One region of the Rhodoferax sp. ZS1R25 genome, then DNA from elsewhere that is predicted to be linked to it. Evidence: predicted binding sites of a transcription regulator. Region 1 holds the regulator's gene; each other region holds the start of a gene.
What was found. Region 1 encodes sigma-54, which starts transcription at its own class of promoters, with help from an activator protein. Its sites were predicted from a motif close to TGGCANGNAANCTGCTTT; they were not measured.
Positions count from the first base shown of each region.

Region 1 (7,227 bases):
CGCCGGCCTGCAGGCGGCGGGCGTGGGCATTCCCCAGGGCTACCCCGACTACGTGCTGCACACCATGGTGCGCGTGGTCAAGGGCGGTGAAGAGGTCAAGATCAGCAAGCGCGCGGGCAGCTATGTGACGCTGCGCGATTTGATCGAGTGGACCAGCAAGGACGCCGTGCGTTTCTTCCTGCTCTCGCGCAAGCCCGACACCGAATACACGTTTGACGTGGACCTGGCTGTGGCCAAGAACAACGACAACCCGGTCTACTACGTGCAGTACGCGCATGCGCGCATCTGCTCGGTGCTGGCGACCTGGGGTGGCGACGTGAGCAGCTTGAAGAGCGTGGACCTGTCGGCGCTGCAAAGCCCGCAGGCCCAGGCCCTGATGCTCCTGCTGGCCAAGTACCCCGAGATGCTGACCGCAGCGGCCGCCGACGAGGCGCCGCACGATGTGACCTTCTACCTGCGTGAACTGGCCGCCAGCTACCACAGCTACTACGATGCCGAGCGCATCCTGGTGGATGACGAAGCGGTGAAGCTGGCGCGCCTGGCGCTGGTCGCGGCGACGGCGCAGGTGTTGCACAATGGCCTGGCTGTGCTGGGCGTGAGTGCCCCGCAAAAAATGTGAGGTCTGGGGGTCAGACCACTTGCGTAGCAGGTGCTCTGACCCCCACGAATTAAGACTGATTAAGAGAGAGAAAGCAGCGCATGAAGTTTGAACGTGGCGGAACCATTGTGGGTTTCATTGTGGGCGTGGTGGTGGGCCTGGGGGCTGCATTGGCGGTGGCGGTGTACGTCACCAAGGTGCCCGTGCCGTTCATGAACAAGAGCCAGAGCCGCAGCGCCGACCAGGACGCAGCCGAAGCCCAGAAGAACAAGAACTGGGACCCCAACGCGCTGCTTTACGGCAAGAACCCGGCCCCCGCCGTGCCCACGGCCACGGCACCGGCGTCTGCCGCGTCCGGCGCCAAAACGGCTGCCAAGCCTGACGCAAAGACTGACCCCAAGGCGGAAGCCAAAACCGACCCCAAGGCAGACGCCAAGACCGCCGTCAAACCGGATGCCAAGGGCGAGTTGAAGCCTGCCGTGTCGGCCGATCCGCTGGGTGACTTGGCCAAGGCCAAGGCAGGTGCCGCCACCGAAGGCGACGCGTTCTCCTACTTTGTACAAGTGGGCGCCTTCCGCACGGCCGAAGACGCCGAGGCCCATCGCGCCAAGCTGTCGCTGAGCGGCATCGAGACCAAGATTTCCGAACGCGAACAGTCGGGCCGCCCGGTGTTCCGCGTGCGCGTGGGACCGTTTGACAAAAAGGACGATGCCGACAAGGCCAAAGACAAGCTGGACAAGAGCGGTCTGGAAACCGCCCTGGTGCGCGTGCAGCGCTAGGCCGCGCTGGAACTTTTTTCCACCCCCTCCACTCACATCCGAGCACTTTGGAGCTTTTGAACCCATGAAACGTCGCGAATTTACCCAAGCCGCTACAGGCGCCGCCTTTGCATCCTCCGCCCTGTGGGCCAGCAGCGCCCAGGCCCAGGCCAAAGGCCCGCAGCCCGGCACCGATTACCAGCCCGTGGACCCCCGTGCCCCGGTGGAAGCACCCGCCGGCAAGATCGAGGTTGTTGAGTTCTTCTGGTACAGCTGCCCGCACTGCAATGCGTTCGAGCCCACGCTGCAAGCCTGGATCCCCAAGCTGCCTAAAGACGTGTCCTTCCGCCGCGTGCCCGTGGCCTTCCAGGACAGCTTTGTGCCCCAGCAGCGCCTGTACTACGCGCTGGAAGCCATGGGCCTGGTGGAGAAGCTGCACGCCAAGGTGTTTGCCGCCATCCACGCCGAGAAGCAAAACCTCAGCGGTGGCGATGCCATCGTCGAATGGGTGGCCAAGCAGGGCGTGGACAAGGCCAAGTTTGTTGAGCAGTACGGCTCGTTCAGCGTGGCCACCAAGGCCACCAAGGCCGCCCAGCTGCAAAACGCCTACAAGGTGGAAGGCGTGCCTGCCCTGGGCGTGGCCGGCCGTTACTACACCGATGGCTCCATTGCCGGCAACATGCAGCGCGCGTTGCAGATCGTGGACGCATTGATCGTCCAGGCGCGCACCGCCCGCTAAAAACACGCCTCTGCGCAGGCCGCAGAGGTATTCCACAGGGCTAGAATGATTTGTCATTCAACCCCTTTGTGGAGAGTCTTCCCATGGCACATCAGAAGTACCGGCTGGTCACCCGCAGTGATTTTGATGGGCTGGTGTGCGCCGTCCTGCTCAACGAGCTGGACCTGATCGACGACATCAAGTTCGTCCACCCCAAAGACATGCAGGACGGCAAGGTGGAGGTGTCCGATCGGGACATCACCACCAATCTGCCGTACGTGCCCGGCGTGCACCTGGCCTTTGACCACCACGAGTCCGAGACGGTGCGCAACACTGGCGAGCGCCCCAACCACATCATCCTGCCCGACGCCGACTCGGCCGCGCGCGTGGTGTTTGACCACTACGGTGGTGCCAACCGCTTCCCGGCGCGCTTCCACGACATGATGGAAGCCGTGGACAAGGGGGACTCGGCCCGCTTCAGCCACGACGAAATCATGACTCCCACCGGCTGGGTGCTGCTGAATTACCTGATGGATTCGCGCACCGGCCTGGGCCGCTTCCGCGAGTTCCGCGTCAGCAACTACCAGCTGATGATGGATTTGATCCAGTACTGCCGCCACCATGGCATTGACGAAATCCTGCAGCTGCCCGACGTGGTGGAGCGTGTGGACCTGTACTTTGAGCATGCGGCCAAGGCCAAGGAGCAACTGCTGCGCTGCTCCACCGTGCATGGCAACCTGTTGGTGCTGGACCTGCGCAATGAGGACACCATCTTTGCGGTGAACCGTTTCATGGTCTACGCGCTGTTCCCGCAGACCAATATCTCCATCCACGTGCTATGGGGCCTGCAGAAGCAAAACACTGTGTTTGCCACGGGCAAGTCCATCACCAACCGCAGCTCGAAGACCAATATTGGCGACCTGATGCTGAGCTACGGCGGGGGCGGCCATGCCAATGCGGGTACCTGCCAGGTGGAGAACGACCGCGCTGCAGACGTGTTGCAGGTGCTCATCACCAAAATTAACGCCGACGGCTGAGTCGGCCAAGGCGCGAAATGCGCAAAGCGCTCGGTACAATGGCCGAAGCGCTTTTCGAGCAAGTTTCGTGCCTTTATGAAAAAAACCATCCTGTCTGTGGCTGTGTCGCTGGTGTTTGCCAGCGCAGGCGGCCTTGCGTGGGCCGAAAAAGCCGACCGAAACAAGCCCATGAATGTGGAGGCGGACGCCCTGCGCTACGACGACATCAAGCAGGTCAGCGTCTTCACCGGCCATGTGGTGCTGACCAAGGGCAGCATCCTGATCCGCGGCGCCCAGATCGAGGTGCGCCAGGACCCGGATGGCTACCAGTACGGTCTGGTCACCGGCTCGGTCGCCACGCCGGCGTTTTTCCGGCAAAAGCGTGAAGGCCTGGATGAGTTCATCGAAGGCGATGGCGACACCATCGAATACGACGGCAAGGCCGACACTGTGCGCTTTGTCAAAAAAGCCCAGCTGCGCCGCCTGCGCGGCGCCACGCTGGCCGACGAGGTGACGGGTGCCGTCATCCTGTACGAAAACCTCAGCGACAAATTCACCGTGGACGGCGCCCCCAAGACCGCTGCGGCGCCGGCCGGCCGTGTGCGCGCCATGCTGACGCCCAAGCCCGAAGGCGAAACTGCCACCGCGCCTCAACCCGGTGCCACTCTGCGCGCCACGCCGCAACTTGAGAAGGCCGCCCAGTGAGCGAGCCCACCCAAGAAGCCCCGGACACCAGCACCGGGCGGCTGGAAGCCCGGCATTTGCAAAAGTCGTATGGCAAGCGCCAGGTGGTGAAAGATGTGTCGCTGACCGTGCGCACTGGCGAGGTCGTGGGCCTGTTGGGCCCCAACGGCGCGGGCAAGACCACCTCGTTCTACATGATCGTGGGCTTGCTGCGCGCCAGTGCGGGCGACATCACGATTGACGGCCATTCCATCGAGCACATGCCCATCCACCGCCGCGCGCGCCTGGGGCTGGGCTACCTGCCGCAAGAGGCGTCCATCTTTCGCAAGCTCAATGTCGAAGACAACGTGCGCGCCGTGCTGGAACTGCAGCGCGACGAGGCGGGCGAGCCGCTCAAGTCGGCCGAGATTGAAGCGCGCCTGACCGCGCTGCTGCAAGACCTGCGCGTGGAGCATCTGCGCGAGTCGCCCTCGCTGGCCCTGTCGGGTGGTGAGCGACGCCGTGTGGAGATTGCGCGCGCACTGGCCACGCGGCCGCGCTTTATCCTGCTGGACGAACCGTTTGCCGGTATCGACCCGATTGCGGTGATCGAGATCCAGCGCATCATCAACTTCCTCAAGGGCCGTGGCATCGGTGTGCTGATCACCGATCACAACGTGCGCGAAACCCTGGGCATTTGCGACCACGCCTACATCATCAGCGACGGCCATGTGCTGGCGCAAGGCACCCCCTCCGAGATCGTGAACAATGCCGATGTGCGCCGTGTCTATCTCGGTGAGCATTTCAAAATGTAATGAAGCAAGGTCTTTCATTACGCGTCTCCCAACACCTGGCGCTCACGCCCCAGTTGCAGCAGTCCATCCGTCTGCTGCAGCTCTCTACGCTGGAGCTGAGCCAGGAGGTGGAGCAGATGCTGGACGAAAACCCGTTTCTGGAGCTGACCGAGGACCGGGCCGAGCGCGAGGACTTTGGGCTGAACGCAGTAGATGCGACGGTCAGCGAAGGCGACCGACTGTCCGAGAGCAGCGAGGTGGACTACGCGCCCAGTGCGGTGGCCGACTACGCCACCTCGACCAGTACCAGCAGCAATGACGAAGAAGCCACGCCGCTGAGCAGCAGCGACGAGCCCAACTGGGAAGGCGACGGCACCACCGAGATGATGCCCGACGATGGCGAGTGGGGGGTGGACGCCAAAGCCAAGGCCAACAACCTGGGCGACGACGAGGAGAAAGACGCCACCGAGCTGGCGCGCTCTGCCGAATCGCTGCAGGCCTTTTTGCACCGCCAGGCGCTGAGCCTGCGCACCAATGCCACCGACGCGGCCGCGCTGCGCTTCCTCATCGAATCACTCAACGACGACGGCTACCTGGAAGACCCGCTGGAAGAGCTGGCACGCAGCCTGAACCCCGGCGACGAAGAGCAGCTGCAGGACCTGGTGCACCACTTCACCGTGGCGCTGGGCTTGCTGCACAGCCTGGAGCCCGTGGGCGTGGGCGCGCGCGACTTGGGCGAGTGCCTGCGTTTGCAGGTCAAGGCCTTGCTGGCCCAAGCTGAAGTGGATGGTGAGGACGAGCGTGCCGAGCTGCTGCAGGTGGCCCTGGGCATCTGCAGCAAACCCATGGACCTGCTGGCGCGGCGCGACATCAAGCGCCTGGTGCAAATGGGCGTGGGCAGCGACGCGCTGGTGCGCGAAGCGATCGCGCTCATCGCACGGCTGGAACCCAAGCCCGGGCGGCGCTTTGTGGACGTGGAGCGCAACATCGTGGTGCCCGACGTGCTGGTGGTGGCCATCGGCAAGGCCGGTGGCATTCCCAAATTCCGCGTGCAGCTCAACCCCGAGGTGATGCCACGCCTCAAGGTGCATGACATCTACGCCAATGTGCTGCGCAACCACCGCGGTGGCCGCGACGGTGCTGGCCACGCGGCGCTGCAGCAACGCCTGCAGGAGGCGCGCTGGTTCATCAAGAACATCCAGCAGCGCTTTGACACCATCCTGCGCGTGAGCACGGCCATTGTGGAGCGGCAGAAGAACTTTTTCACCCATGGCGAGCTGGCCATGCGCCCCCTGGTGCTGCGCGAGATTGCCGACGAATTGGGCCTGCACGAGTCCACCATCAGCCGCGTGACCACGGCCAAGTACATGGCCACGCCGTTTGGCACGTTTGAGCTGAAGTACTTCTTCGGCTCTGGCCTGGGCACCGAGAGCGGTGGCAATGCCTCCAGCACCGCGGTGCGCGCGCTCATCAAACAGTTCATTGCCTCCGAGAGCAGCAAGAAGCCCTTGAGCGACAACCAGATCTCTGACATGCTCAAGGAGCAGGGCATCGAATGCGCCCGGCGCACCGTGGCCAAATACCGCGAGGGGCTGAAGATTGCCCCCGCCTCACTCCGCAAAGCGCTATGAACCAATTGACCCTTTTTCTCCCCTGCGCCGCCGGCGTGGAGGAGTACCTGGCGCCGGAGATTTTGCAAATCACCGGTCTGCCGCCCGGCTGCGTGACCAAGCAGCGCGGTGGCGTGGCCGTGCGCACCTCGTTCGCGCATGCCATGTTGCTCAACCTGTACAGCCGCCTCTCGCAGCGCGTGCTGGTGCTGGTGTCGTACACCGAATACCGCAGCGAACAGGACCTGTACCGCGCCGGCCTGCAGGTGCCATGGGAGCAGTGGTTCACGCCCAAGGAAAGCATCAAGGTCGAGGTGACGGCGCAGCACAGCCCGCTGACCTCGCTGAACTTTGCCGCGCTCAAGGTGAAGGATGCCGTGTGCGACCGCTTCCGCGAAGTGGCGGGCGGCGTGCGCCCCGACGTGAACACGCAGTGGCCCGATGTGCGCATCTATGCCCACCTGACCACCGACAGCTGCTCGCTGTACGTCGACACCTCGGGCGAGCCGCTGTTCAAGCGCGGCTGGCGCGAGGACAAGGGCGACGCACCGCTGAAGGAAACCCTGGCCGCGGCCATGATTGCCGCCAGCGGCTGGGCCTCGGGTGAGGACGACCTGATGCCGCTGTACGACCCCTGCTGCGGCAGCGGCACGGTGGCCATCGAAGCCGCGCAGATTGCCTGCAACATCGCGGCCGGTTCGCTGCGCCGCTTTGCGTTCGAAAAATACCGACCCTTCCGTTCGCAGGAGTGGGCGGACATGAAGGCCGAGGCCGCAGCGAATGTGGTCAAGCCCGAGCCGGGCCAGACTGCGCTGATCTACGGCAGCGATGTGTCGCACCGCATGGTGGACTTTGCGCAGCGCAACGCGCAACGCGCCGGCGTGGCCGATGTGATTGAGTTTCGCGGTGGCGACGCGCTGCAGCGCATGCCGCCGATTGAAGGCGGCGGCGTGATGGTGCTGAACCCGCCCTATGGCGAGCGTATTGGCATTGGTGGCGTAGCCGGTGAAGGCGAAGGTGCCCGCTTTGGCGCACGCGAACTCGCGCAGACCGACGAAGGTGTGGACTTC
Region 1 covers NZ_JBWMAZ010000004.1:72,300-79,526, reverse strand. The annotation lists gene argS (arginine--tRNA ligase) at 1-619, shown strand, start outside; gene AC097R_RS19930 (SPOR domain-containing protein) at 700-1,377, shown strand; gene AC097R_RS19925 (thiol:disulfide interchange protein DsbA/DsbL) at 1,442-2,095, shown strand; gene AC097R_RS19920 (exopolyphosphatase) at 2,179-3,111, shown strand; gene lptA (lipopolysaccharide transport periplasmic protein LptA) at 3,187-3,795, shown strand; gene lptB (LPS export ABC transporter ATP-binding protein) at 3,792-4,568, shown strand; gene rpoN (RNA polymerase factor sigma-54) at 4,568-6,178, shown strand; gene AC097R_RS19900 (THUMP domain-containing class I SAM-dependent RNA methyltransferase) at 6,175-7,227, shown strand, end outside.

Region 2 (7,227 bases), on a different contig from region 1:
CTGCGCGGCTTCTCGGCACCCGTGGTGCTGGACTTTGACTACACCGATGCCCAGCTGCTCACCCTGCTGGCCAACGACCCCGACCCGTTCAACCGCTGGGAAGCCGGCCAGCGCCTGGCGCTGCGCAGCGCTATCAATTGCATAGCTGCTGGCGCAGATTCCACGGGGGCTACACCGCTAAACGATGCCTATATCGACGCCATGCGCGCCGTACTGCGTCACCCCACGCTGGACGCCGCGTTCAAGGAACTGGTGCTGACCCTGCCCAGCGAGACCTACATCGCCGAGCAGCTGGACGTGGTGGACCCGCAGCGCATCCACGCTGTGCGCGAAGCCATGCGCCTGCAGCTGGCCACCGCCCTGCAGGCCGACTGGGAATGGGCGTTTGAGGCCCACCAGCACAACGGCGCCTATGAGCCCGACCCCGTGTCCAGCGGCCGCCGCGCCCTGGCCGGCCTGGCGCTCACCTTCCTGAACCTGGCCGCCGTGCAAAGCGGTGACACCGTGTGGCCCGGCAAAACGCTGCAGCGCTTCAAAGACGCCAGCAACATGACCGACCGGTTCAACGCCCTGTCTGCCCTGGTGGGCAGTGGCCACGCGCTGGCCACCCAAGCCTTGGCCCGTTTCCACGCGCTGTTCAAAGACGAAGCGCTGGTGCTGGACAAATGGTTTGCCCTGCAAGCAGGCACCAGCGACCGTGGCGGCCAGGTGCTGCCCGCCGTGCGCCAGCTCATGGCCCACCCAGACTTCAACCTGCGCAACCCCAACCGCGCGCGCAGCGTCATCTTCAGCTACTGCAGCGCCAACCCCGGTGGCTTCCACCGTGCGGACGCCGCGGGCTATGTGTTCTGGGCCGACCGCGTGATGGAGCTCGACGGCATCAACCCCCAGGTGGCCGCCCGCCTGGCCCGCGCGCTGGACCGCTGGAAGAAGCTGGCCGAGCCCTACCGCAGTGCCGCGCGCGAAGCGCTGGTGCGCGTGGCCGCCAAGGCCGACCTCAGCAACGACGTGCGCGAGGTGGTAGACCGCGCGCTGGCCGACTAACGCACGGCAATCCGCCATGGCCCTCTTCGGTTTCGCATCACCTGCAGAGAAGTTTGCGCGGCGCTTTACCCCGCTGCGCGACACGGTGTACGACGCCGAGGCCATGTTCAGCGGCTCTGCCATGTCGGAAGATCTGGAAGCCCTGCTGCCGCTGGCAGAGAAGGTGGGCACGGAGTCTGCCGAGTTGGCCGACCTGCTGTGGCTGCAATTTGTGGTGTTTGCCAAGCGCCAGTGGGATTCCGAGGGCCTGCCCCTGGGCCTGCGCGCGCTGGCCATCCGCGAGTCGCGTGGTGGCCTAACGCCCACCGACCGCTTTGAGCAGCACTACGCCATCGGCAAATCGGCCGTGCAGGCCGAGGACTACGATACGGCAGTAGCCCACTTGCAGCAGGCTGCTGAATGGTCTGCGCACGCCAGTGCCACGCTCAGCCTGGACCAGAAGCTGGGCATCCGCGAAGAAATTGGCTACGCCCTGCACGAGGCCGGCCGCCACGCCGAAGCACTGGCGCACAACCAACAGCTGCTGGCCGATGCGCAGAGCGCCTTTGGCACGGCCACCGACCAACGCCTGTCGGGCGTCATCAACAACCTGGCGCAAAACGCCTACGAGCTGTGCGACCACGCCCAGGCCAACACCTACCTGCAGCAGCGCCTGGTGCTGGGCCAGGCCTTGCAAGACAACGACATCATTCTGGACACGCTGTTTCAACAAGGCGTGCTGGCCTATGAGGCTGGCGATGCGGCACGGGCGCGCGACTTGCTTGGGCAGCGCGTAGCTATCGCCCGCGCCAGTGGCGACGACGACCTGCTGGAAGACGCACAAGCCCGGCTGGACGAACTGACCGAACGCGAACAAGCCGACTGATTTTTAACTTAGGGACTGACCATGACACAACGTATATCGCTCACGCGCTACCTGATCGAGAAGCAGCGCGGCCACGAAGGCCAATCGGCCGGCCAGGGTGCCATTCCGCCCCAGCTACGCCTGCTGCTGGAAGTGGTGGCCCGCGCCTGCAAGAGCATCAGCCTGGCCGTGACCAAGGGCGCCCTGGGTGGCGTGCTGGGCACGGCCGAGAGCGAAAACGTGCAGGGCGAAATCCAGAAGAAGCTGGACATCATTGCCAACGAAGTGCTGATCGAAGCCAACGAATGGGGCGGCCACCTGGCCGCCATGGCCAGTGAGGAAATGGAAGGCATCTACGTGGTGCCCAACCGCTACCCGCAAGGCGAATACCTGCTGATGTTTGACCCACTGGACGGCTCCAGCAACATCGACGTGAACGTCAGCATCGGCACCATCTTCAGCGTGCTGCTCAAGTCGCCCGAAGGCCCCGCTGTGAGCGAGCAAGACTTCTTGCAACCCGGCAACCAGCAAGTGGCCGCGGGCTACTGCCTGTATGGCCCACAGACCACGCTGGTGCTGACACTGGGCGAAGGCGTGGCCATGTTCACGCTGGACCGCGAGCAAGGCTCGTTTGTGCTGACGCAAGAAAACGTGCGCGTGCCCGAAGACACGCAAGAGTTCGCCGTCAACATGAGCAATATGCGCCACTGGGACGAACCCGTGAAGCGCTATATCGACGAATGCCTGCAGGGCAAAGACGGCCCGCGCGGCAAGGACTTCAACATGCGCTGGATTGCCAGCATGGTGGCCGATGTGCACCGCATCCTGACCCGCGGCGGCGTCTTCATGTACCCCTGGGACAAGCGCGAACCCGAGAAGCCAGGCAAGCTGCGCCTGCTGTACGAAGCCAACCCCATGGGCTGGCTCATCGAGCAAGCTGGCGGCGCCGCTACCGATGGCAAGCAACGCATTCTGGACATCCAACCCACCAAGCTGCACCAACGCGTGAGCGTGTTCCTGGGATCGAAAAACGAGGTGGAACGCGCCACGCGCTACCACTCGGAAGCGGCCTGATTCTGAGAGGCGGCCCGCTATAATCGCGGGCTTAGTTGCCGGTGTAGCTCAGTCGGTAGAGCAGCTCATTCGTAATGAGAAGGTCGGGTGTTCGATTCATCTCTCCGGCACCAAAATTTGAAAGCCCCTGATTCGTAAGAGTCAGGGGCTTTTTGTTGGAATTTAATTTCGAGAAACATTGGCCTGTTAGTCCAGTATGCGAGTGATCGCCACTGCGCGATCTGGGCGACAGCTCCAACAAAAAATTTACGCTCACACCGCCGAACGCTGAAGAGTAAACACTAAATCAGCGCGTCGTGAATGTGTGATGACCAAGCAACTAGGACATCCCAAGCTGGAGCAACATTTGGCAGGGTTTGTACAAAAGATGAGAGCCCTCCCAGAAGTGCGCCAAGCTTCAGTGAATTAGGTTTTTCCAAACTAGCTTGAGCCTTAACATCATTTACCACTTCAATAGCTTCTCTTTTTTCAGCGTCAGTTAATGTCTGAGCCACCTGAAGAGCCTGTGACAGTGCTTCTAAAGCTGCGAGCACTTCAATTTTTCCAGGATTAGAAATGGTTTGCGTAACCGTTGCCGTCGAGTTGTTTCCAGTCTGAACTGAACCTACAGGCCCATTAATGTTGAAGGTATTTTCCACTGGGGTCACTCCTCTTCGTCCAAGAGACATTTCAGAAATCAAAAGTTGAATCTTTGCACCATATTGGGCGTGCAACCGTACCAGCGTCTTAGAAAAATCCAATAGTTCCAATGGGCGTTGTAGGCTTCCCGACAAAGGAGCTACCCGTCCATCTCGTGCGGCCATCAACTTGGTCGCCAATAAATCGAGTCGTTTCGCAAAAAGCTGCTGCAACTGAACTGTTCGCATGGCAACATTTATAGCGGGCTCCGAGTTGTGAGCCTCTAATAGCGCGGAATACATCAACTTGGCGGAAGCCGCCAATTCTTCGGTAGCTTTTTTTTCCAAGCTTAGGATGTGGATGGAAGAGTAATACAGACCACGCGAATTGAGTTGAGCTGCCTCCCCGCTCGCTGCCACTTGAAAGCGCCCTTCAGCGTCCTCCTCGACAACGCTACTCAGGATCTCAAAGCTATTTGCGGATTGCGGACTTAACATTTTTCAAGCATATCGCATCAGGGAAAATCTTCACCTACACTGAAAGTCTCTTTGGAGAAAAAATGGAGTCACTAAAAATCGGCGATGTCGTTCAATTGAAAAGCGGTGGGCCAAAAATGACCGTTCAGAGCTTAGGCACATTCCCTGCGTTAGGTATAGATAGAGCAGCAGAATGCGTTTGGTTTGATGGCGCCATTATGAATAAGCAAGTTTTCGGGCTGGACATCCTAGAGCCATTGAAGCCCGATGCAAGAGCATACAAATTAAGACGAAATTCAAATTGGAAAACAATTTGAATTTCGGTGACACAGGTCCGATATCAGTGTCGTCTGCGCACAAATAGATACTTTCTCACACAGTAGCCGCATCCTGCTCCTGATGCCGTTTGATGCGTTCCGCCTCCAGCGCGCCAAACTGCATCACGTCGGCCAGCAGGCCATAGGCGGCGGTCCAGGCTTCGCGCACTTCGGGGGTGAACTTCTCGCCCAGGCCGGCGCTCAGCGTCCACAGCAGGGCGGTGCCCACGGTCACATAGTGTTCCTCTCGCACGCCGTAGCCCACGTGGCGGGCGCCCAGGCTGCGCAGCACGGGGGCCAGGTTGTCCAGGTCCTTCAGGCCATGCACGGCCGAGCCGATCATGGACATGAGCATGCGACCCTGGTTGGGCATGTCGCCCTTGAACAGGTGCTTGAGCGAGGGGTCCAGCGTGAAGAGGCGGTCGTAAAACAGCTCGGCCGCGGTGGCGGCGATGGGGCGCACGTCTTCAAAGGATGCCTGGACGAGGTTGATTTGTTCGGAGTTCATGGTGTTTACCTTGGGGTACTTGTTGAATAAGACCCGCACTACTACCCACGAAGCGTGCCAAAACTTTTCTTCAATGAAATCAACCACTTAGCGCAAAACAGGGGTAGCGGTTTGTCGGCAAATGCCGACACGGCCCTACGCCGCAAAACAAAACCCCAATGAAATCAACAACTTAGGGTGTCGGCGTTTGCCGACAGTTTGGGCCGACCCGCAGGCTCAGTTTTTGAACTGCGCGGGCTCCAGCTGGTGCCGGGCCATGAGCGCATAAAAGTCGGTGCGGTTGCGCTGGGCCAGCTTGGCGGCCTGGGCGACGTTGCCGTTGGTGATCTTGAGCAGGCTGGTGAGGTAGTCGCGCTCAAACTCTTTTCGCGCCTCGTCCAGCGAGAGCAGCTCGGGCCCCTGGGTGCTGATGGCGCTTTGCACCAGCGTAGCGGGGATGACGGCGCCGGTGCTCATCACCACGCACTTTTCCACCACGTTTTGCAGCTGCCGCACATTGCCGGGCCAGGGCGCCACGCTGAGCTGCTCCAGCCCGCCGGGCGCAAAGGTGCTGACGGGCTTGGCGTAGCGCAGAGCCAGGCTTTGCAAAAAGTAGTTGGCCAACAGCGGGATGTCTTCACGCCGATCGGCCAGCGGCGGCAGCGTGAGGCCGACGACGTTGAGGCGGTAGTACAGGTCTTCGCGGAAGGTGCCGGCGGCCACCTCGGCCTCCAGCGTGCGATGCGATGCGGAGATGACGCGCACGTCCACCTTGTGCGGCTTGCTGGCGCCCACGGGGCGCACCTCGCGCTCTTGCAGCACGCGCAGCAGCTTGACCTGCATCGCCAGCGGCAGATCGGCAATTTCGTCCAGAAAAATGGTGCCCTTGTGGGCGCTGGTGAACATGCCGGGGTTGTCGCGCACGGCGCCGGTGAAGGCGCCTTTGACATGGCCAAACAGCTCGGCCTCCACCAGGTTCTCGGGGATAGCGCCGCAGTTCACGGCCACAAAGGCTTCGTCCGCCCGCGTGCTGGAGGCGTGGACGGCGCGGGCCAGCAGCTCTTTGCCGGTACCGCTCTCGCCATGGATGAGCACCGAGGCATCGCTCTGCGCCATGCGGCGGGCTTCGGCCAGCAGCTTCTCCATGCGCGGGCTGCGGGTGATGATGGCTTCGCGCCAGCTCTCGCCCGGGCCATCTCCCGGCATGTCGGCGCCCAACGCGCTGGAGATGGCCAGCGCGCGATCTACCTCGCGCATCAGCGCGGCGCCTTCAAACGGTTTGGTGATGTAGCCGAACACGCCCTTTTGCATGGCGCGCACGGCGTCAGGAATGGTGCCGTTGGCCGTGAGGATGACCACGGGCATAAGGGGGAAGCGGCGGTGGATGGCTTCGAACAGCTGCAGGCCGTCCATCTCGGGCATGCGCAGGTCGGTGATGACCATGTGGGGCACTTCGAGGTCGAGCTTGGCGAGCGCCATGGGGCCACCGTCAGCCGAGGTCACGTCGTGGCCCTCGTAGCGCAGGCGCATGGACAGGGACTTCAGCAGGTCTGCGTCGTCGTCAACGACAAGAATGCGCGCCATGGTTCTCCACCAATTTCAAAATAGCGCCCATCTTGCCACGGTGCGGCTGGCCATCGGTCAAAATGCGGCTCCGCCCTCGATTGGAGACCCTATGCGCGCACTCTTTGGAATCGTCAGTTTGCTGGTCGTTCTGGCCATTGTGGGCGTGCTGGCCAAGAAGCAGCTGGGCACCACCACCGCCGTGGTGCCCGGGGCCACGCCAGGCGCCACCCCGCAGCAGCAAAGCCAGCAAATTCAGCAGCAGGTCAAACAATCGGTAGAAGGCGCTATGCAGCAAGCGCGCCCCATGCCCGACGACACCAAATAACCATCCCCCCTCTCCTTTCTTCATGTTCATTGCTTCCAAACTTCTTGGTCTGTTGTCCCAGCCGTTACTGTGGGTGTTCGTATTGATGGTGCTGAGCCTGCTGGTGCTGAAGCGCCGCCCGCGCACGGGCAAACGCCTGCTGGGTCTGGCGCTGGTGCTGATGGTGCTGACCGCCTGGCAGCCGCTGCCCGAGCTGATCATTCGCCAGTTAGAGGCCCAATACCCCGAGCTTGCGCCCCAGGCCGATCTGAGCGGCTACGCCGGTATGGTGGTGCTGGGCGGGGCCACCGAATCGGGCCGCACGCAGATGGCGCATGTACAGCCGATGTTCAACGACGCGGCCGAGCGCATGACAGCGCCCGTGGCCGCGCTGCGCAGCAACCCCAAGCTGCGCATGCTGTACACCGGTGGCGAAGGATCGTTGATGGGCGTTGGCCAGAGTGAAGCCGAGCGCGCCAAGATGTTTTTTGACAGCA
Region 2 covers NZ_JBWMAZ010000002.1:1,287,118-1,294,344, forward strand. The annotation lists gene pepN (aminopeptidase N) at 1-1,044, shown strand, start outside; gene AC097R_RS16855 (tetratricopeptide repeat protein) at 1,061-1,909, shown strand; gene AC097R_RS16860 (class 1 fructose-bisphosphatase) at 1,931-2,962, shown strand; tRNA gene AC097R_RS16865 (tRNA-Thr) at 3,000-3,075, shown strand; gene AC097R_RS16870 (hypothetical protein) at 3,244-3,927, opposite strand; gene AC097R_RS16875 (YodC family protein) at 4,056-4,373, shown strand; gene AC097R_RS16880 (globin family protein) at 4,429-4,881, opposite strand; gene AC097R_RS16885 (sigma 54-interacting transcriptional regulator) at 5,098-6,444, opposite strand; gene AC097R_RS16890 (hypothetical protein) at 6,536-6,751, shown strand; gene AC097R_RS16895 (YdcF family protein) at 6,804-7,227, shown strand, end outside.
Region 2: the regulator sigma-54 is predicted to act here: its motif matches at 4,924-4,941, upstream of AC097R_RS16880 (globin family protein).

Region 3 (7,227 bases), on a different contig from region 1:
AAATACCGCCTTCCTTTCTCTCACTTGACCCATGAAACCTACGCCCATGCCGCAGCCCCTGCTGCACTCGCCCTCCCTCATCACCCGCGGCCTGTTGGCCTGGGGCTCGCTGGAGCGCGGTCTGGTGGCCCTGCAGCCCTTGGCCGCCCTGCTGGCCCGCTTGTATGTGGCGCAGGTGTTCTTTGCCTCGGGCCTGACCAAGTTGCGCGACTGGGACATCACCATCGCGCTGTTCATGGACGAATACAAGGTGCCACTGCTGCCGCCTGAACTGGCCGCAGTGATGGGCACTACGGGGGAGCTGGCGCTGCCTGTGCTGCTGGTGCTGGGCCTGGGCGGGCGCTTTGCGGCGTTGGGCCTGAGCGTGGTGAATGCGGTGGCCGTGGTGTCGCTGGCCGAGGTGGCGCCCGCCGCGCTGCAGCAGCACATCACCTGGGGCGTGCTGCTGGCCGCGCTGGCGCTGTACGGCCCGGGTAACTGGGCGCTGGGCCCCTGGCTGCGCGATTGGTGGCTGCGCAGGGGTTAACCTTCTGCCATGGCCCCAGACACTTCGACTGCCCCCATCACCACCTGGTTTGCCCGGCTGTGGCCCAAGCGCATAGCCTGGCGCCTGGCGCTGGGCCTGGGCGCCTTAGTCCTCATGGTGCTGCTGGCGCTGGTGCAGACCGCGTGGCAGTTGCGCCTGGTGTCCGATGTCACGCAGCGCTTTGCCGCGGGCGACATGCAGCGGCTGCTGCGCGTGCAGGCGCTGTCGCTGCAGACCGAGGGTGTGGGCAGCGCGCTTGTGCGGCTGGTGCACGCGCCGCGCGCCGACCGCGTGAAGGAGTACGCCGATGTGGATGCGCGCAACCGCAGCATCGACGGCATCATCGAATCGCTGTCCGACGAACTCAAGGACCCTGAACAGGAGGCCACGTTGCGCCGCCTGGTGGCCTGCCGTGCGATGTATGCGCAGGCCTTTATCGCCACGGTGGACGAGATCGAGGGCGACAACATGCAGGCCGCGGCCCGCGCGCTGAACGACCAGGTGAACCCCGCGCTCACCGCCATGTTGCGCGAGTCCGGCACGCTACTGCAGCGCGAGCGCCAGCGTGTGGAGGCGCAGCTCAGTGATGCGCGCGCGCTGTTTGGGCGCGTGGCCATGTGGGTGGGCCTGCTGTCGCTGCTGGCCATCGCGTTGGCCACCTACCTGGCCTGGCGCACCACGCGCAGCGTGGTGGCCCCGCTAGCCCAGTTGGAGCGGGCCGCGCGCCACATTGCCCAGGGGGACTATGCGCACCAGGTGCAAACCACGGGCACGCAAGAGGTGGACCGCGTGGGCCAAGCGCTGAACACCATGTCAGATGCGGTGTCGCAGCGCGAACAGCAAATCGTGCGCCTGGCCTACCAGGACAGCCTGACCGGCCTGCCCAACCGCACGGCCCTGCTTAACCCCCAGCATCCCGGGCCCGAGGGCGCCAACACGCTGGGTTTAATGGACCTGGCGCGTCTCAAAATCATCAACGAAACCCTGGGCTACACCACGGGCGACACGCTGATCAAGGAGCTGGGCGTGCGCGCCAGCCTGGTGCTGGGCGCTGCGGCCGGGCGTGGGCTGATCGGGCCGCAGTGGGTAGTGGCGCGGCTGTCGGGTGGCACGTTTGCCGCGGCTTTTCAAGCCGACCAACGCAGTGCGGTGGAGCAGTTGCGTGCGGACCTGATGGAGGCCACCACGGCCTCGGTGGCCTGCAGCGGCCACAGCGTGGACCTGAGCCTGAGCTGCGGCTTTGCTGATACCACCGACACCGCCAACGGGACCGTGGGCGCACTGCTGCGCAATGCCGAGGTGGCCCTGCACAGCGCCAAGCGCGCCGCACTCAGCCACGCCTGGTACAGCGCGGCGCAAGAAGCTGCACGGCTGGACCATCTGGGGCTGGTGTCCGACCTGCGCGCGGCGGTGGCCCAGTCCCAACTGCAAATGTGGCTGCAGCCCAAGTTCTCTCTTTCGGCCACTGGCCAGCCCGTGGGGGCCGAGGCGTTGGTGCGCTGGATTCACCCGCAGCGTGGCTTTGTGTCACCGGCGGAGTTCGTGCCGTTCGCAGAACAGACCGGCTACATCACCATGGTCACCGACTGGATGCTGGAGCAGGCCTTGCGCACCCTGCAGGCCTGGCAAACCACGCACCCCACGCTCAGCATTGCCGTCAATGTGAGCACGCGTGATTTGCAGGACGCAGGCTTTGCCCAGCGCGTGGGGCACAAGGTGGCCACTAGCGGCATCAACCCGCAGCGCCTGCGCCTGGAGATCACCGAGAGCGGGCTGATGGAAGACGCGCAGAAGAGTGTGGAACTGCTGCACGCGCTGCGCGCCGTGGGCATTCCGCTGTCGATTGACGACTTTGGCACCGGCTACTCGTCACTGGCCTACCTGCAGAAGCTGCCGGTCAGTGAACTCAAGATCGACCGCAGCTTTATCGACGGCATCGACAAGGCGCCGGGCACCCAGAAGCTGGTCAAGGCGATGATCGAAATGGGCCATGGCATGGACCTGTTTGTCACCGCCGAAGGCGTAGAGACCGAGGCCGAACGCGCCACGATTGCCCAGCTGGGCTGCGATGTGATGCAGGGCTATTTGCGCAGCCGGCCGCTGTACGGGGGGCCGCTGCAGGCTTGGCTGGATAGCGTGGCCTGAGCGGGTTGGTTGCTTACCAGTTGGCCTCGCGCTCCGGCGTGGCGCTGATCTTGTGGATGGACAAGTCGGCACCGTCAAATTCTTCCTCTTGGCTAAGGCGCAGGCCCATGGTGGCCTTCAGCGCGCCGTAGACGATGAAGCCGCCCAGCGCGGCCCAGGCCACGCCCATGGCGGTGCCTATCAGCTGCGCACCCAGGCTCACGCCGCCCAGGCCGCCAAAGGTTTGGCTGCCGAAGATGCCAGCCGCAATGCCGCCCCAGGTGCCGCACAGGCCGTGCAGCGGCCACACGCCCAGCACGTCGTCGATCTTCCATTTATTCTGCGTCAGCGTGAACATCACCACAAAGATGGCGCCGGCCACGCCGCCCACCACCAACGCGCCCAGCGGGTGCATCAGGTCGGAACCCGCGCATACGGCCACCAGGCCAGCCAGCGGGCCGTTGTGCACAAAGCCGGGGTCGTTCTTGCCCAGCAGCAGCGCCACCAGCGTGCCGCCCACCATGGCCATGAGCGAGTTCACCGCCACCAGGCCCGACATCTTGTCCAGTACCTGCGCGCTCATCACGTTGAAGCCGAACCAGCCCACGATCAGAATCCACGCGCCCAACGCCAGAAACGGAATGCTGCTGGGCGGGTGCGCCGACATGGCGCCGTCCTTGCGGTAGCGGTTGCTGCGTGCGCCCAGCAACAGCACGGCGCCCAGCGCAATCCAGCCGCCTACGGCGTGCACCACCACGCTGCCCGCAAAGTCGTGGAATTCGGCGCCGGTCAGATTCTTGATCCAGGCCTGCACGCCAAAGTGCTGGTTCCACGCAATGCCCTCGAAGAAGGGGTAGATCACACCCACAACGACGGCCGTGGCGATCAGCTGCGGCCAGAACTTCGCGCGCTCGGCAATGCCGCCCGAGATGATGGCCGGGATGGCCGCGGCAAAGGTCAGCAGAAAGAAGAACTTCACCAGCGCATAGCCGCTTTGCGCGGCCAACTGCTCGGCGCCCACAAAGAAGTGGGTGCCGTAGGCCACGCCATAACCCACCAGGAAATACACCACGGTGGATACCGAGAAGTCCACCAGGATCTTGACCAGCGCGTTCACCTGGTTCTTGCGGCGCACCGTGCCCAGCTCCAGAAATGCAAACCCCGCGTGCATAGCCAAGACCATGACCGCGCCCAACAAAATGAACAGGGCATCAGCGCCCTGTTTTAGTGCTTCCATACAAACCCTCTTTGAATAAATGCTTGTGTTTGGTGCAAATAAAGTGAATTTCTTCAAAATGCACCAAACTAAAGCAAAAATCGCGCCATCGCATCCAAATTGGTGCGCCCCGTAGCTTTTTGCCCCGCAAACGCCGTGCTTGCTATACTTTGGGTTCACAGCGCCAATTTGCTCCAGCTTGCGGGCGCTTAATAAATTCAGCTAAACACGGACCCGCCATTGGCACTGCAACCCGGCCCGCGTTTAGCGTTGCCGGGTTTTGTTTTTATGCTGATCGCCACGCCCCAGTCCATGCGCTTCGATGCCCCTTTGCCCATGCAAAGCGGTGCGCTGCTGCATGGCTATTCCCTGAGTTACGAGACCTACGGCACGCTGAACGCCGACAAGTCCAACGCCGTGCTGGTGTGCCACGCGCTCAATGCATCGCACCATGTGGCGGGCGTGTATGCGGGCCAGGACAAAAGCGAGGGCTGGTGGGACAACATGATTGGCCCGGGCAAGCCGGTGGACACCGACCGCTTCTTTGTCATCGGCGTGAACAACCTGGGCTCCTGCTTTGGCTCCACCGGCCCCATGCACACAGACCCTCATAGCGGCAAGGTATATGGCGCGGACTTTCCGGTGGTGACGGTGGAAGACTGGGTCACCGCACAGGCCAGGTTGCTGGATGCACTGGGCATTCAGACCCTGGCCGCCGTGCTGGGTGGCAGCCTGGGTGGCATGCAGGCGCTGAGCTGGACGCTGCAGTACCCCAATCGTGTGCAGCACGCCGTGGTGGTGGCCAGCGCGCCCAATCTAACGGCCGAAAACATCGCCTTCAACGAGGTGGCACGCCGCGCCATCGTGACCGACCCCGATTTCCACGGTGGGCATTTTTACGAGCACGGCGTCATCCCCAAGCGCGGCCTGCGCATCGCCCGCATGATTGGCCACATCACCTACCTCAGTGACGACGTGATGAACGAAAAGTTCGGTCGCCAACTCAAGGAAACCCTGTTGGACCACGCATCGGGCTACAAGTATTCGACGCAGGAGGTGGAGTTCCAGATCGAGAGCTACCTGCGCTACCAGGGCGACAAGTTTGCCGAGTACTTTGATGCCAATACCTACCTGCTGATCACGCGCGCACTGGACTACTTTGACCCGGCCCGCGCCTTTGGCGGAGACCTCAGTCTGGCACTGGCCCGCGCCACCTGCAAGTTCCTGCTGGTGAGCTTCACCACCGACTGGCGTTTCAGCCCCAAGCGCAGCCGCGAACTCGTCAAAGCCTTGCTCGACAACCGGCGCGAGGTCAGCTACGCCGAGATCGATGCGCCACATGGGCACGATGCCTTTTTGCTCGATGACCCCCGCTATATGGGCGTGGTCAGCTCCTATTTCAATAGCATTACGCGTACGCTGGAGGTGGCAGCATGACCGACCTGAACACCCTGCACGCGATTGCCAGCCTGGTGCCCCAGGGTGCCCGTGTGTTGGATCTGGGCTGTGGCGATGGCGCCTTGCTGGACCACCTGCAGCGCCACCGCGGCTGCACCGGCTACGGCGTGGAACTGGACGATGCGAATGTGCTGGCCTGCGTGCAGCGCGGCGTGAACGTGCTGCAGCTCAACCTAGACCAGGGCCTGACCATGTTCGAGGACGCGAGCTTTGACGTGGTGCTGCAGATCGACACGCTGCAGCACCTGCGCAATGCCGAGACCATGCTCAAGGAAACAGCGCGCGTGGGCCGCGTGGGCATCGTGGCCTTCCCCAACTTTGCGCACTGGCCCAACCGCCTGAGCATTCTGCAAGGCCGTATGCCGGTGACCCGGCGCCTGCCCTACCAGTGGTACGACACGCCCAATATCCGCGTGGGCACCCATGCCGACTTGGCCGAGCTGGCGCAGCGCAATGGCCTGCGCGTGCTCGACAGCTTTGGCCTGCAAGACGGGCGCACCGTGCGCTTTGCGCCCAACCTGCGTGCGGGCACCTCGGTCTACAAGCTGGCCCGCTGACGACTCCGGCCCCTGCTGCCCATGCCTCGCTTTGCCGCCAACCTGAGTTTTCTATACACCGAGCATCCATTTCTGGAGCGCTTTGCGGCAGCAGCAGCAGATGGCTTTGCAGGCGCGGAGTTTCTGTTTCCCTACGCCTGGACGCCTGAGGCGCTGATGGCCCCGCTGCAGGCGGCGGGCTTGCAGCAGGTGCTGTTCAATGCGCCGCCCGCAGGCAGCGATGCTGCCTCCATGGCCAGCGCCTGGGACCGCGGGGAGCGCGGCACTGCCTGCCTGCCGGGACGCGAGGCTGAGTTCCAGGCCGGCATCACCGCTGCGCTGCGCTATGCCGCTGTGCTGCAGTGCCCGCGCATCCATGTGATGGCGGGGCTGGTGCCTGCGGGTTCAGACCCTGCGGCCTTGCATGCCACCTATGTGCGCAACCTGCGCTGGGCCTCGGCGTTGGCCGCGCAGCAGGGGTGCGCCCTGCTCATTGAACCCATCAACCCGCGCGATATGCCGGGCTACTTTTTGCGCCACCAGGCCCAGGCCCATGCCGTGGTGGCCGAGGTGGGCGCAGCCAACCTGCAGGTGCAGATGGACCTGTACCACTGCCAAGTGGCCGAGGGCGATGTGGCCAGCAAGCTGCGCCAGTACCTGCCCACGGGCGCTGTGGGCCATATCCAGATCGCCGGTGTGCCCGAGCGCCAAGAGCCCTCGCAGGGCGAGCTGCACTACCCCTACCTGTTGGCCTTGGTGGACGCACTGGGCTACGGCGGTTGGGTCGGTTGCGAATACCGGCCCCGGCTGGGCGCACAGCCGGGGGGTACCCGGGCCGGCTTGGGCTGGCGCGACACCCCCCTGCGCTGAGGGTTTGCCACAGCCAGATTCGAGTCTGCGCATGGCATGATGGCGCATCCATCACTCTGTTGTTTCAGGAGTTCGCCATGAACGCCCGCGTACCGCCCGCTGCCTTCAATGCGCCACAAGCGCTGGAGCAAGTCAGCCAAGCTTGGGATAGTGACATTGTTCACCGTCTGGAAGACTACATCCGTATCCCGGCCAAATCGCCCATGTTCGATGCCGACTGGGCTACCGGCGGCTACATAGACACCGTGGTGCGCAACACTGCCCAGTGGATAGAAGAACAAAAGGTGCCCGGTCTGACCCTCGAAGTGGTGCGCCTGGAAGGCCGCACCCCTGTGCTGTTTTTTGAAGTGGCCGCCAGCGGCAGTACTTCAAACCAGACCGTGCTGATGTACGGCCACCTGGACAAGCAACCCGAGTTTTCCGGCTGGCGCAACGACCTGGGCCCCTGGACCCCCAAATACGAAGACGGCAAGCTCTATGGCCGTGGTGGTGCCGAC
Region 3 covers NZ_JBWMAZ010000001.1:459,608-466,834, forward strand. The annotation lists gene AC097R_RS02165 (HvfC/BufC family peptide modification chaperone) at 1-35, shown strand, start outside; gene AC097R_RS02170 (DoxX family membrane protein) at 32-526, shown strand; gene AC097R_RS02175 (putative bifunctional diguanylate cyclase/phosphodiesterase) at 536-2,671, shown strand; gene AC097R_RS02180 (ammonium transporter) at 2,685-3,887, opposite strand; gene metX (homoserine O-succinyltransferase MetX) at 4,155-5,303, shown strand; gene metW (methionine biosynthesis protein MetW) at 5,300-5,881, shown strand; gene otnI (2-oxo-tetronate isomerase) at 5,903-6,730, shown strand; gene AC097R_RS02200 (M20/M25/M40 family metallo-hydrolase) at 6,808-7,227, shown strand, end outside.
Region 3: the regulator sigma-54 is predicted to act here: its motif matches at 3,958-3,975, upstream of AC097R_RS02180 (ammonium transporter).

Region 4 (7,227 bases), on a different contig from region 1:
TTTGGCGGCGTGCTGGCGGTGAACAACGTGAGTTTTGACGTGAAGCAGGGTGAGGTGTTCACGCTGATTGGCCCCAATGGCGCCGGCAAGACCACCGTGTTCAACCTGATCAGCCGCATCTACACGCCCACCACCGGCACCATTGACTATGCAGGCCCGCACGGCATGCTGACGCTGACCGAGCAGCCCCCGCAGGCCGTGGCCTCGCTGGGTATTGCACGCACCTTCCAGAACATCGAGCTGTTCGAGCACGCCAGTGTGCTGCACAACCTGCTGATTGGCCGCCACACCCACCGCAAGACCGGGCTTTGGCAAGACCTGTTCTTTACCCCCAAGGTGCGCGAGGCGGAGCTGCTGGCACGCGAGAAGGCCGAGGAGGTGATCGAGTTTCTGGACCTGCAGCACCACCGCGACTCGCTGGTGGCGGGCCTGCCCTACGGCGTGCGCAAGGTGGTGGAGATGGCGCGCGCGCTGTGCACCGAACCCAAGCTGCTGCTGCTGGACGAGCCCTCGAGCGGCCTGAATGTGGAAGAAACCGATGACATGGCGTTCTGGATCCAGGACATCAAGAACGAGCTGGGCATCACCGTGCTGATGGTGGAGCACGACATGAGCCTGGTGTCCAAAGTAAGCGACCGGGTGCTGGCGATGAACCAAGGCGAAGTGCTGGCCATGGGCACACCGCGCGAGGTGCAGGCCGACCCCGGTGTGATCGAGGCCTACCTGGGCTCGATCGACGATGTGTCATCACTGCGCCGCCAGACCACGCAGGAGGCCGCATGAGCACGCAGCCGCCGCCCATCAGCGACCAACCGGTGCTCAAACTGCTGAACGTGGAAAGCGCCTACGGCCCCATCAAGGCGATCCGCGGCGTGAGCCTGCAGGTGCGTCGCGGCGAGATTGCCACCGTGCTGGGCTCCAACGGCGCGGGCAAGACCACCATCCTCAAAACGATCTCCGGCATCATCGACCCGCGCAAGGGCTCGGTGGAGTTCAAGGGCGAAGACATCACGGCGCAAGACCCGTCCTACATCGTGCAAGAAGGCCTGAGCCATGTCCCCGAAGGGCGCGAGGTGTTCCCGCTGCTCAGCGTGCGCGACAACCTGTTGATGGGCGCCTTCACGCGCTCGGACCGCGACGGCGTGGCCAAGGACATGGAATCGGTCTACACCTACTTCCCCATCCTGAAAGAGCGTGCCACACAGGACGCCGGCTTGCTGTCGGGCGGGCAGCAGCAGATGCTGGCAATCAGCCGCGCACTCATGGCCAGCCCCGACCTGATTTTGCTGGACGAACCCAGCCTTGGCCTGAGCCCCAAGCTCACCAAAGAGATTTTCGAGATCGTGGTGCGCATCAACCGCGAGCGTGGCACCACCATCCTGCTGGTTGAGCAAAACGCCAACATGGCGCTCAACGCATCGGACTATGGCTATGTGCTGGAGAACGGCCGCATCGTCATGGAGGACACCTGCGCCCACCTGCGTGAGAAGGACGACATCAAGGAGTTCTACCTGGGCATGAAGGAAGACGGCGTGCGCGGCGAGCGACGCTGGAAAAAGAAAAAGACCTGGAGATAGCAGCATGGGACTCTGGGACACCTCACACATCCAACCGCGCAGTGACATCGTCATGGCGGGGGACACCATTCCCGCGATGTTCTGGAATGCAGTGGCGCAACGCGGCCCCAACGTCTGGATGCGCCAAAAGCACCTGGGCCTGTGGCGCAGCTGGACCTGGAACCAGACCGCGGACGCGGTGCGCGAAATTGCGGGCGGCCTGATCAGCCTGGGCTTTGCCAAGGGCGACACCGCCTCCATCCTGGCTAACACGGTGGTGGAGTGGGTGTGGGCCGACCTGGGCATTCTGTCGGCGGGCGGCGTGTCCAACGGCATCTACCCCACCGACGCGCCCAGCCAAGTGCAGTACCTGTGCGAAGACTCCTGCACCAGCGTGCTGTTTGTGGAAGACGATGAGCAACTGGACAAGGCGCTGGAAGTGCGCGAACACCTACCGCGGCTGCGCAAGATTGTGGTGTTTGACATGGAGGGCTTGCGGGGCCTGGACGACCCCGGCGTGATCAGCCTGGCGGCGCTGCGCGCGCTGGGCCGCGCGTACAACGCAGAATTTCCACAGGCGGTGCCACAGCGCGTGGCGGCCTGCCAACCGCAGGACCTGGCGATTCTGGTCTACACCTCAGGCACCACGGGCAAACCCAAGGGCGCCATGCACCTGCACCAGGGTCTGGTCTACACGGTGCGCGGCTTCAACACACTGATTGCGCAAACCGAGCAGGACGAGCGCATGTGTTTTCTGCCGCTGTGCCACATTGCCGAACGCATGGGCGGTGAGTACTTTGCGCTGTACACCGGCTCCAAGCTCAACTTTGTGGAAAACCCCGAGACCATCCCCGAGAACGTGCGCGAGATTGCACCGACGGTGTTCACCGCGGTGCCGCGCGTGTGGGAGAAGTTTTACTCCGGCGTGATGATCGCACTCAAGGAAGCGGGCTGGGTGCAGCAGGCCGCCTACGCCTGGGGCATTGGTGTGGGAACCAGCATTGCCAATCGCGTGCTGGCGGGTGAGCCGGTGAATGCCTGGCTCAAGTTCAAATTCAAGGTGGCCCAGGTACTGGCGCTGAACAATGTGCGCAAGCTCATCGGTATCCACCGCGCGCGCTACCTGGTCACCGGGGCCGCCCCCATCTCGCCCGACCTGGTGCGTTGGTACCTGGCATTGGGCGTTCCCATGCTGGAGGTGTGGGGCATGACGGAGACCGGTGGTGCCGCCACGGGCGTTCCGGCCCACAAGATCAAGCCTGGCACGATTGGGCCTGCGGCGGGCTTTAACGAGGTGAAGTTGGACCCGACCACCGGCGAGTTCCTGGTGCGCGGGAAAAACGTGTTTGCGGGTTACCTGAACCAGCCCGAGAAGACCACCGAGACCATTACCGCCGATGGCTGGCTGCACACGGGTGACGTGGGTGTGGTGGACGCCGACGGCTACTTCCGCATCACCGACCGCATGAAGGACATCATCATCACCGCGGGCGGCAAAAACATCACGCCCAGCGAGTTGGAGAACGACCTGAAGTTCTCACCCTACATCACCGACGCCGTGGTGATTGGCGACAGGCGCGCCTACCTCACGGTGATCGTGATGATCGACCAGGAGAACGTGGAGAAGTTTGCCCAGGATGCCGATGTTCCGTTCAGCAACTACACGTCGCTCACCCGCGCGCCCGAGGTGCAGGCATTGATCCAAGCCGAACTAGACCGGGTGAACCAGAAGTTCGCCCGCGTGGAACAGATCAAAAAATTCTTCTTGCTGGAAAACCAGTTGACCGCAGAAGATGAAGAACTCACGCCCACCATGAAGCTCAAACGCAAGCTGGTGGAGAAGAAATACGAAGCCCAGATAGAGGCCATGTACCTCTGAGCGGCGCACCGCCGCCCAGCATTTTTACCACCGAGGAGACTTTCACCATGATGACACTGCGCACCGCCGCCGCACTGGGCGCCCTGGCCCTGACGGCATCGCTGGCTTCGGCCCAGCAAGGCATCAGCAAAGACGAAATTTTGCTGGGCTCCATCCAGGATTTGTCCGGCCCCATCGCCGGCTTTGGCAAGCAGGCGCGCCTGGGCATGCTGCTGGCCGTGGACGAGATCAACGAGCAAGGCGGCATCAATGGCCGCAAGGTCAAGATCCTGGTCGAAGACTCGGCCTACGACCCCAAAAAGGCCGTGCTGGCCGCACAAAAACTGGTCAACCAGGACAAGATTTTCATGATGGTAGGCCACATCGGTACGGCGCAAAACATGGCCGCCATGCCCGTGCAGTTTGAGAAGAACGTGATCAACTTCTTCCCCATCACCGCCGCGCGCGAGATGTACGAGCCCTTCCACAAACTCAAGTACTCGTATGCCGCCCCTTACTACGACCAGATGCGCCTGGCGGTTCCGAAGCTGGTGAAAGAGAAAGGCGCCAAGAAGGTCTGCACCATGTACCAGGACGATGACTTTGGCCTGGAAGTGCTCAAGGGCGGCGAGGACGGCCTGAAGACCATCGGCATGGAGTTTGCCGAGAAGACCTCGTACAAGCGCGGCGCCACCGACTTCTCCTCGCAAGTGTCCAAGATGCAGGCCAGTGGCTGCGACTTCATTGTGCTGGGCACCATCATCCGCGAAACCATCGGCGCCATCGGCACGGCCCGCAAGCTGGGGTACAGCCCCACCTTCATCGGATCCAGCGCGGCCTACACCGACCTGATCCACAAGCTGGGCGGTCCCGCCATGAACGGCTTCTACGCCACCATGACGGTGCAAAACCCCTACACCGATGAACAGGCGCCGGCCATCCGCTTCTGGGCCAACAAGTACAAGACCAAGTTCAACGAAGACCCCACCGTGTTCTCGGTCTACGGCTACAACATCCTCAACACCTTTGCCACCGTGGCCGGCAAGGCCGGCAAGAACCTGAACACCGAGAGCTTCATCAAGGTGATGGACACACTGAGCATCCCGTCCGACATCTTCGGCAGCGCCCCCCAATCCTTCAGCGCCACCAAGCGCCTGGGCAGCAGCGCATCCCGCATCTCACAAATCACCGATGGCAAATGGAAGGTGGTGTCGGAGTACGTGGGTGACCCGGCATTGAAGAAGTAAGGCGCTTGCGCTTTCAAAAAAGCCACCGTGAGGTGGCTTTTTTTGTTGGGACGCTGAAAGTCAGGTGTGTGCCCGCGTGCGCCATGCCGTCAATTGTTACCACCTGTGTCCATGAAGGCTTTAAAGCTGCTTTTGAATCCAAACGGACTATTGCTCAGTTTTGGTGCGCAAAAACAGAATGCCCGCGAGGCAGGCATTCGCCGCCTCTCAACCAGTGGAGTCAACCATGAAACTAAAGAGACTTTTAACCGCAACCGGCATCGCCGCCGCCTTGCTGTTCGCATCGGCCGCACAGGCCAATACCAACACCTTTTCGGGTCTGACGGGCAGCATTACCGCTTTGGCCAGCTACACCGAAGACGGCATTACTGCGACACCAACCTCCGGAAGCTTTTGGGGCTGGCCTTCTGCGGGACAGTTGCACTTGGACCCCACCGGTTTTGCCGGCAACACGGTCAACTTCACCTTCGCGTCGGGCCTCTTTAACTTGAATAGCCTGGACATCAGCTACGCCAGCAGCGGCGCCGTGGGTGCACTGACCGCTTTCGACACGTCCAACAACGTTTTGTTCACAACCAACATCAATGCCAGCGCTACTGGCACTGTGAACTTTGGTACCTGGAACAACATTGCACGCCTGCAACTCGTCGACACCGGCAGCCACTTGAGTGTGGACAACCTGACGCTAACAGCGGCAGTACCTGAACCCGAAACCTACGCCCTGCTGCTGGCGGGTCTGGGTTGCATGGGTGCCATCGTGCGTCGACGCAAAGCCAAGCAAGCCTGATCGCTCATCGCGCACGCGAGCATGCGCAAGCAACCGGGGGCTTCGCCCCCCGTTTTCATGACTATCAGGGCTCGCGGTTCTGCGTGAAACCGGATACGGGCTTGCCGCCCGGGCCGGGAACCAGTTCTTCTCGTCGTTTGGCGTCCAACCCGGGCGTCACGTGCATATCGGTATCGACCTGTCCCGCATCCAGGTCGCGCTTGGCCTGGACTATGCGCGGATCGGGGGCTTGCCCTTGTTGGGATGCAGCTTCGTCGCGGTCGTGTGGCAACGCCAGACGCTTGCCATTGGGTGCCTTTGCACGCGGGCGCTTGGGGACGGTCATAGAAATCCTGACGTAGTGTGCCCTCTACCCTAGGCAAGCAGCCTCCCGCCGTATGTGCGGCGACACACCCAATCAGGAAACGATGTACGCCGCAGCCCCGCTGGACAGCAACTTGCCATCAGCACCCAGAAACTCCATGCGCGTGGAGGCCACGCGCGAGCCCAGGCGCATGACTTCAGCGCGCAGCTCAAAGCTCTCCCCAATGCCGGGGCGCAGGTAGTCCACCCGCAAGTCGATAGTGCCCAGCTTGGCAAAGCGGTGCAGGCGCTGCAGAGGCGCCTCGTCCATGTGGCGCGCACCGATGGCGGCCATCACGGCCAGACCGCCCATGGCGTCCAGCCCCGCGCTGATGACGCCCCCGTGGATGCGGTTGAAGCTGTAGTGGCCCACCAGCTCGGGTTTCATGGCGATGTGCGCCACCACGCACTGTGGCGTGATGCTGGCAATCTTCAGCCCCAGCACCTGGTTGAACGCGATGCTGTGCTCAAAGATGCGTCGCAGGCCCTCGATGAACTCGGCTTCAAACACTACCGCGGTATCTGGGCTGTCAACGGAAGTAACGGGCACAGGTGTTTTGGGCATGGGGCATTCTCACAGGCCGAGCTGACGGCTGGCCAACTCTTTCATGATCTCTTCGGCACCACCACCAATCATCATGACCTTGACCTCGCGGTAGATGCGTTCGCACGCAGTGCCACGCATAAAGCCCATGCCACCCAGAATCTGCACGCCCTGGTCGGCGCAAAACTGCATGGTTTGGGTAGCGTGGTTTTTCAGCAGGCACACCTGCGCAACCCACTCTGCGCCCTTGGCCGACTTGTCGCCGCGGTCACCGGCATCGGCACGCGCCGCCACGGCGTGCAGCCACGCGCGGGTGGATTCGATGCGCATCTTCATGTCCATGAGTTTGTGGCGAATCACCTGGTGGTCGATGAGTGCGGTACCAAAGGTCTTGCGCTGCTGCGCCCAGCCCAGTGCCTCGTCGTAACAACACTCTGCGAAACCCAGCGCCATGGCGGACATGGACAGGCGCTCGCCGTTGAAGTTGGTCAGGATGATCTTGAAGCCCGCGCCCTCCTCGCCCACCAGGTTGCTGGCAGGTACCCGCACGTTGTCAAAGCGCAGGTGCGCTGTGTCGGAGCACCACCAGCCCATCTTCTTCAAAGGGCTGCGCGACAACCCCACCGCATCGCCCGGAACCATGAGCATGGAGATGCCCATGGGGCCTTTGTTTTTCAGATCGGTGCGCACGGCCACCGTAAGCCAATCCGCGCGCATACCAGAGGTGATGAAGACTTTCTCGCCGTCCACCACGTAGTCGTTGCCGTCCAGCCGCGCCGTGGTTTTGAGGGCGGACACATCGGTGCCGCCGCCGGGCTCGGTAATGGCCAGTGCGGCAATCTTCTTACCGGCCAGCACGTCGGGCACCACCTGCTGCTGCAGGGCTGCAGAGC
Region 4 covers NZ_JBWMAZ010000001.1:1,000,989-1,008,215, reverse strand. The annotation lists gene AC097R_RS04765 (ABC transporter ATP-binding protein) at 1-783, shown strand, start outside; gene AC097R_RS04760 (ABC transporter ATP-binding protein) at 780-1,577, shown strand; gene AC097R_RS04755 (AMP-dependent synthetase/ligase) at 1,582-3,435, shown strand; gene AC097R_RS04750 (ABC transporter substrate-binding protein) at 3,486-4,661, shown strand; gene AC097R_RS04745 (PEP-CTERM sorting domain-containing protein) at 4,888-5,448, shown strand; gene AC097R_RS04740 (hypothetical protein) at 5,513-5,773, opposite strand; gene AC097R_RS04735 (thioesterase family protein) at 5,846-6,355, opposite strand; gene AC097R_RS04730 (acyl-CoA dehydrogenase family protein) at 6,365-7,227, opposite strand, start outside.
Region 4: the regulator sigma-54 is predicted to act here: its motif matches at 4,777-4,794, upstream of AC097R_RS04745 (PEP-CTERM sorting domain-containing protein).